2 regions of the Foliimonas ilicis genome follow, and region 1 is predicted to be linked to the other one. Evidence: predicted binding sites of a transcription regulator. Region 1 holds the regulator's gene; the other holds the start of a gene.
The links. The regulator PhoB, encoded in region 1, activates phosphate uptake and scavenging genes when phosphate is short. The targets are predictions, from matches to a motif close to TGTCATNNANCTGTCAT.

Region 1 (3,832 bases):
TGATTTCCTCCCAAGCGCCGGAAAGCGCGACTACGATTATAAAGCGTCAGAGCAGCTTTTTTTCGAGCTCCGAAATAAATAGTGGCGCAAGCCGTGACTTCTGTCAATATCCGCCTGTACGCCGTAAACGGGCCCTCACGAACAAGAGGCCCGCGACGGGTGCGGGAGGAGTTAAGCCACATGCCGGCTGGAATAAGACATGATGATTTGCGACGCCGGAACAGGGCGATGGTCATCGCTGAAGTGCGCCGCTCGGGACAGCCATCTCGAACCTCCATAGCGAACGCCACGGGCCTCAGCCATTCCACCATATCCGCCATCTCGTCCGACCTTATGGGTGAGGGAATTCTTGTGGAGACGGCCTCGGCAGAAACAGCAAAATCAAGGCGCGGAAGGCCTCAGGTGGGATTGGGTCTTAATCCGAAGGCCGCCGCCACGGTCACGATCGTCCTGTCCCTCAATCATCTGGTAGGTGCTCTGATCGACTATTCCGGGGTCATGGTCGCCGAAGAAAGCTGCAAGCTGCCGACGCTCGAACTCTCTCAGGAAGAGCTGATTGAGGCATGTATCGCGATGGTCGAGCGTCTAGTCAAAAAGAACAATACGCAACGTAAGATCCTGCGCCTGATGATCGCCGTGCAGGGCATCACTGATTCGCATTCGCGCAAGATGCTCTGGTCGCCGATCACCAGCCACACAGATCTGGAACTGGCCGATCTGCTCGAAAAACGGTTCGGAATTCCCTCGACCGTCGAAAACGACTGCAACATGATCACAGTGGCGCTGCGTTGGCGCGATCCGGATCGCTACAAGAACGATTTCATCGCCATCCTGCTGTCGCACGGCATCGGCATGGGACTGATGCTCAAAGGTGAATTGTTCACCGGCACGCATTCATCCGGCGCCGAATTCGGCCATATGAACCATCTGCCGCATGGCGCGCTTTGCCGGTGCGGACGGCGCGGCTGCGTCGAGGCCTATGCCGGAAATTATGCGATCTGGCGCAATGCCCACGGTTTGGCCGAAGATGTAGCCCCACTGGTCGACATAGACGACGCCGACATGCTGGAACTTGCAGAAAGCGCCCGGAATCATCCCGGCCGCGTGCGCGACGCGTTTCATACCGCAGGCGAGGCAATTGGCTATGGTTTGGGAAGCATGTTCGCGCTGATTGACCCTGCCCCGGTCGCCGTTGTCGGCATAGGGGCCGCGGCTTTCGATCTGATCGAACCATCACTACGCGACGCGATAGCCAACACCGCAGGCGGACAGCACAACAAGGCAATCAGCTTCGCCGCGATCCCGGACGAGTTCTCGCTCATCCGCGAGGGCAGCGCCATGCATGCGCTGACCCATATCGACAGCGCGATCTTCGCGCCGGGCAACGGTACGAAGACCTAGAGCCCTTTTGATAATTCGCCCTGCCGAGGCATATAGTGTGGTTTTCGAGAACCGGAGCGGAGCGTACATTTGGTACGTGAGCACCGGAAGCGCAGAAAACTGCGCTAGATGTCCGGCAGGGTAGAATTTGCAAAAGGGCTCTTAAAGCTGGTCTTCCTGGATCGCGTAACCCGCGCCGCGTATCGTGCGGATAACGTCCGGCATACGGCCTGTGTTCACCGCCTTGCGCAGACGACCGACATGCACATCGACCGTTCTTTCGTCGATGTAAATCGTTTCGCCCCAGACATTGTCGAGCAACTGGCTGCGCGAGAACACGCGGCCCGGATGCCGCATCATGAATTCCAGCAGCCGGAATTCCGTCGGCCCGAGCTTGATCTCGCTTTTCTTGCGATAGACGCGATGCGCTTCGCGGTCGAGCATGATGTCGCCGACCTTGAGAATGCTCGAAAGCACTTCCGGCTTTGCCCGGCGCAGAAGCGCCTTCACGCGTGCCATGAATTCAGGCGTCGAGAACGGCTTGACGAGATAATCGTCGGCGCCCGTCGCAAGCCCCCTCACCCGGTCGCTTTCTTCGCCGCGCGCCGTCAGCATAATGATCGGCAACCTTTGCGTTTCAGGACGCATGCGCAGCCTGCGGCAAAGCTCGATGCCCGAAATCGCCGGGATCATCCAGTCGAGCACCAGCAGATCGGGAACGTTTTCCTGCAGCCTGATCTCGGCCTCGTCGCCGCGCGCGACGACCTCGACCTGATAGCCTTCGGATTCGAGATTGTAGCGAAGAAGAACGCCAAGGGGTTCTTCGTCTTCAACCACCATGACTTTTGGTGCGATCATCGCATTTCACCCGTCATTCTACTCGGCAAGAACCGTCATCGTGGTTTCATCGAGTTTAGGTCTGTTCGGTGGCAATTGCTCGCCCGTCATCACGAAATAAGCATTTTCGGCAATGTTGGTCACATGGTCGCCGATGCGCTCGAGGTTCTTCGCGCAGAACAGAAGATGCGTGCACGCCGTTATGTTGCGCGGATCTTCCATCATATAGGTCAGCAATTCGCGGAAGATCGCCGTGTATTTGACGTCAATCTTCTCGTCTTCGGCGCGAAGCGTGCGCAATGCATCCGGTTCGCGCGCGACATATTTGTCGATGACCAGCTTCACCTGATCCAGAACCAGCGCGGCCATGGAATCGATGCTGTGCGACAGGCTCTTCGGCGCCGCCGTCTGGCCGACCGCGCTGACGCGCTTTGCGATGTTCTTCGCGAGATCGCCGATGCGCTCCAGATCGCCGGCCATGCGGATCGCGCCGACGACAGCGCGAAGATCCTGCGCCATTGGCTGGCGCTTGGCGATAAGCGTTATCGCACGGTCATCGAGTTCGCGCTGTTTCGCATCCATGATCGCATCTTCGGAAACGACGCGCTGGCCGAGTGCGGAATCCGATGAAAGCAGCGCACGAATGGCGTCCGCGACCATCGAACCGGCATTGTCGCCCATTTCACGAATAAGGCGGTCGATCTGCTCAAGTTCTTCGTCAAAGGAGGTGACGGTATGTTCGCCCATGATCTGTCCTCGTATCCCAACCGTCAGCCGAAGCGGCCGGTGATGTAATCCTGCGTGCGCTTGTCGTCCGGGTTGGTGAACATCTTTTCGGTCGCACCCTCCTCGACCAGATAGCCGAGATGGAACATCGCCGTGCGCTGCGAAACGCGGGCTGCCTGCTGCATGGAGTGCGTGACGATGACGATCGTGTAGTTCTGGCGAAGTTCGTCGATCAACTCCTCGACGCGCGCAGTCGCAATCGGGTCGAGCGCCGAGCACGGCTCGTCCATCAGGATCACTTCCGGTGAAACGGCAATTGCGCGCGCAATGCAAAGGCGCTGCTGCTGGCCGCCCGAAAGCCCAGTACCTGGTTCCTGAAGCCGATCCTTCACCTCGTTGAACAGACCGGCCTTCTGCAGGCTGCTTTCAACGATCTTGTCCATCTCGGTTTTGTTCTTGGCCAGACCGTGAATGCGCGGTCCGTAAGCGACATTCTCATAGATCGACTTAGGAAACGGATTAGGCTTCTGGAACACCATGCCGACACGGGCGCGCAGTTCGACGACGTCGATCTTCTGCGTGTAGATGTCCTCGCCGTCCAGCGTGATCTTGCCTTCGACGCGGCAGCTTTCGATCGTGTCGTTCATGCGGTTGAGGCAGCGCAGGAAGGTGGACTTGCCGCAGCCGGACGGGCCGATAAGCGCCGTAACCTGCTTTTCGCGCACGTTCAGATCGACATCGAACAGAGCCTGTTTTTGACCATAGAAGACGCGAACCTTTTCGCCCTTCATTTTCAGTTGTTCGTTCGTCTCTGTCATTCGCTTACCCAGAACTGCTTCTTCTACTGCTTGTTCGGTCATTATGTTCATAATCCGTGCTCCTACCAGCG
Region 2 (3,832 bases), on a different contig from region 1:
TTCGAGGTAGTTCAGCTTGAGCAGCCATTCCGCATTATTGACCATCAGTGCATCTGTTGGACCATCGCCGAATGTCAGATAGTTCGCGAAGACCTTCTTGATGCCGTCGATATTCTGCTGGATCGTCTCCGGTGTCATCAGCTTGCGGGCTTCATCCTTGAAGGACGGATCGCCCACCATGCCGGTGCCGCCGCCCATGAGCGCGACCGGGCGATGGCCGGTTTTCTGCATCCAATGCAGCATCATGATCTGGATCAGGCCGCCGGCGTGAAGGCTCGATGCGGTCGGATCGAAGCCGATATAGGCCGTCACAATTTCCTTCGCGAACAGTTCGTCGAGGCCGGAATCATCCGAGGTCTGGTGGATGAAGCCGCGCTCTGAAAGCGTGCGCAGGAAATCGGACTTGAAGTCGGACATGATCTTTTCTTTCGGCAAAACAGCGGACAACCGCAAATGGTTGGAATGCGGATCGCGGGCCTTTAGCATCCCGAGTGCCAGAATCACAAGTTTCCGGCGCAAACAAGGACATGTCTGCTATGCAGAAATTCATCGCCATCGGCCTGATGAGCGGCACATCGATGGACGGCATCGACGTGGCGGCGCTCGAAACCGATGGAGAAAGCTTTATAGAGGAAGGCCCGACGCTTTCGGTTTCCCATGATGCAGTTTTCCGCAGACGCATCGAACTGGCGCTGGAGACGGCAAAAGAAATCCGCACGAGAACGGAGCGGCCCGGCGATCTGGCCTCGCTGGAGAAGGCGCTTACCGAGCGCCATGCTGTTGCTGTTCGTGAATTCCTTCAAGCGCAAACGGGAAAATGGGCAAAGCCGGATGTGATCGGCTTTCACGGCCAGACCGTTTTGCACAGGCCGCAGGAAGCGCTGACCGTGCAGCTTGGTGACGGGGCATTGCTGGCTCGTGAGACGGCAATTCCAGTGGTTTACGACATGCGCGCCAACGATATGCTTCATGGAGGGCAGGGCGCGCCGCTGGTGCCTATTTATCATCAAGCACTAGCCGGTTCGTTGAAGCCACCCTATGCGGGCCGCTTCCCGGTCGTCTTCGTCAACATAGGCGGCATTTCGAATATTACCTATGTCGGAGCCAATGGCGATCCGGTCGCATTCGACACCGGACCCGGCAACACCTTGATCGACCAATGGGTGAGCAGCGAAGGCGGTGTTCCCTATGATGCCGGCGGGGCAATCGCCAGTGAAGGCGGCATCGTCCGTTCCGTGGTCGAGCAATATCTCGACAATCCGTTTTTCGAGAAAACCGGTCCGAAATCGCTGGACCGGAACGATTTCACGCTCGAAATCACGCGAAATCTCGAACTTTCAGACGGCGCGCGGACATTGGCCGCGGTTTCCGCGGAGGCAATTCTCAAATCCGCGCAGCATCTGCCGGAGAAGCCAAAGCTTTGGATCGTATGCGGCGGTGGGCGCAAGAACCCGCATATTGTAGGGGATTTGCGTTCCGGCGCTGCGAAAACCGGCGCAGACGTCATCGTCGCCGAAGATGCAGGCTTTGACGGCGACGCCACGGAAGCGCAGGCCTGGGCCTATCTGGCGGTTCGCTCGCGCCTCCGTCTGCCGCTGACATTTCCAAGCACGACCGGTTGCGCCGAGCCTGTGACGGGCGGTGTACTGGCCGAACCGGGATAGTCATTGAATTTTTATAAAAGCGTCACCCGCCCGACATGCGCTGCACCTAGCTCTGCTGCGTCCTGTCAATCACATCGGGTATCCCAAAATGCGACGCTCCCTTTTCATGGCTGCCGCCATATTCGCCTTGTCTTCGTCTTCCGCGCTTGCCGACGGCAAGGAGTTTTCGTCCAAGCTGGTCGGGCATGCGATCCTGACTGCGAACACGATCATCGCGGCACCTGAAAATGCGCCGGAACATCTGCGCACCTCCGGCAAGTTCTCGACGCCGGATCGTCTTCGCGCCGAAGGCCTGGGCACTGTTCCGGGCAAGGATGGCGTGCGTCCGACCGGGCTTTCGTTGCCTTTCGATGGTCAGCCCGTTCAGGGTTTCTCCGGTATCAAGGCGATGGAGGACGGCACGTTCTGGTCGATGTCGGACAATGGATTCGGCAACAAACTCAATTCGACGGACGCCGCACTGATGCTTCACCATCTGCGCTTCGACTGGGACAATGGCGAGGTTGAGCGCATCGATACGCTTTTCCTGACCGATCCCGACAAGAAGTCACCGTTTCCAATCGTTCTCGAAGGTTCGGACACGCGTTTCCTGACGGGTGGTGATTTCGATGTGGAATCGATCCAGCCGGTTGCCGATGGATTCTGGATTGGGGAGGAATTTGGACTCTACCTCCTGAAATTCGATCTCGAAGGCAAATTGACGGATGTGTTCGAAACGACTGTCGATGGCCAGCCCGTGCGCTCACCCGATCATCCGGCACTTGCATTGCCCGCAAATCCGACCGCGAAAATCCCGGCCTTCAATCTGAAGCGTTCCGGTGGCTTTGAGGGCCTTGCCATGTCGAAGGACGGCAGCAAGCTTTACGGACTGCTGGAAGGTCCGGTTTACGCAGAGGACGGCAAGGTCGAGCAGGTTGACGGAAAGACTGCGCTGCGCGTTATCGAATTCGATGTTGCAGATAAGAAATGGACGGGCCGTAGCTGGCTCTATCCGCTGGCCGAAGGCGGCGAGGCGATCGGCGATTTCAACATGATCAGCGAAACCGAGGGTTTGGTTATCGAGCGCGACAATGGCGCGGGCGTTGCCGCACAGGCTTGCGCGGATGCGAAGAACCCGACGCCCGATTGCTTCGCGACCCCGTCGAAGGTCAAGCGCATCTACAAAATAGCGTTCGGCGATGACAATGTCGGGCAGGCGCTGCGCAAGATCGGCTATATCGACCTTCTGAAAATCTCCGACCCCGACAACAAGAAGCGTCAGGGCGGCGGCGAAGGCTTTTACGACATGCCGTTCGTGACGATCGAGAATGTCGATCTGGTCGATGAGACGCACATCATCGTCGGCAATGACAACAATCTGCCGTTCTCGGCAGGCCGCGCGCTGGACAAGGCGGACGACAATGAATTCGTCCTGCTTGAAGTCGGTGAGTTCCTGAAAGCCGAATAATTTAGCCTGAAACGAAAAGGGCTCCTTCGCGGAGCCCTTTTTTGTCATCGGTTTAGCACGGGCGAAAGCCCGGCCTATTCGGTGTCTAATCCGCCATACTGGCGCACCAGATGCGCCATCTCGGTCGTGCCATCTGATTCAGTGCCGGTTTGCAATCCTTCCGCCACACCGGCGCGATCGGCGACTGGACGGTTCTGGCTGACCTTCCATTTGCCTTCGATGCTTGAAATGTCGATCTCGAGGCCGACAATGCCTTTGATCTGTGCCTGAATGAAGGCTTCGGGTGCGTCGCTGACCTGCCATGGTTCCGACCGCTTCGTCTCGTGACTTTCGGTCAATTCCGCGATCTGCGCGCGGAGCCAATCCTTGTCATCTATCACGCGTGCCCGACCACGGACCTGAACAATTGCGTAGTTCCAGGTCGGCACGACCTTTCCGGTCTCGCGCTTTGTTTCGTACCAGGATGGGGTCACATAGGTATCTGCGCCCTGAAAGACGACAAGTACCGGGATTTCCGGGTCATCGGCCAGCATGCGCCACTGCGGATTTGCCTTGGCAAGATGAGCGCGCAGTCGTCCGTTCGGCAAGACATCGGAGTCGAGCAGGAAGGGCAGTGGATTGGCGACCGGCCCTTCCTGCCCGTTCGAAACGAGCAGGCCGAGCGGGTGTGTACGGATCAGGGAGTGCAGGACGTCCAGCCGTGTTTCAACAAAATGAGGAG

Region 2: ABFT80_RS16915 (esterase-like activity of phytase family protein) is a predicted target of PhoB. The motif match lies at 1,685-1,701, and genes of this name have one in related genera.

What each region holds. Positions count from the first base shown of each region.
Region 1 covers NZ_JBDUUH010000001.1:753,904-757,735, reverse strand. The annotation lists gene xylF (D-xylose ABC transporter substrate-binding protein) at 1-1, opposite strand, end outside; gene ABFT80_RS03750 (ROK family protein) at 181-1,401, shown strand; gene phoB (phosphate regulon transcriptional regulator PhoB) at 1,543-2,238, opposite strand; gene phoU (phosphate signaling complex protein PhoU) at 2,257-2,964, opposite strand; gene pstB (phosphate ABC transporter ATP-binding protein PstB) at 2,988-3,812, opposite strand; gene pstA (phosphate ABC transporter permease PstA) at 3,824-3,832, opposite strand, start outside.
Region 2 covers NZ_JBDUUH010000007.1:212,487-216,318, reverse strand. The annotation lists gene tyrS (tyrosine--tRNA ligase) at 1-417, opposite strand, end outside; gene ABFT80_RS16920 (anhydro-N-acetylmuramic acid kinase) at 537-1,664, shown strand; gene ABFT80_RS16915 (esterase-like activity of phytase family protein) at 1,771-3,111, shown strand; gene ABFT80_RS16910 (FMN-binding negative transcriptional regulator) at 3,186-3,832, opposite strand, start outside.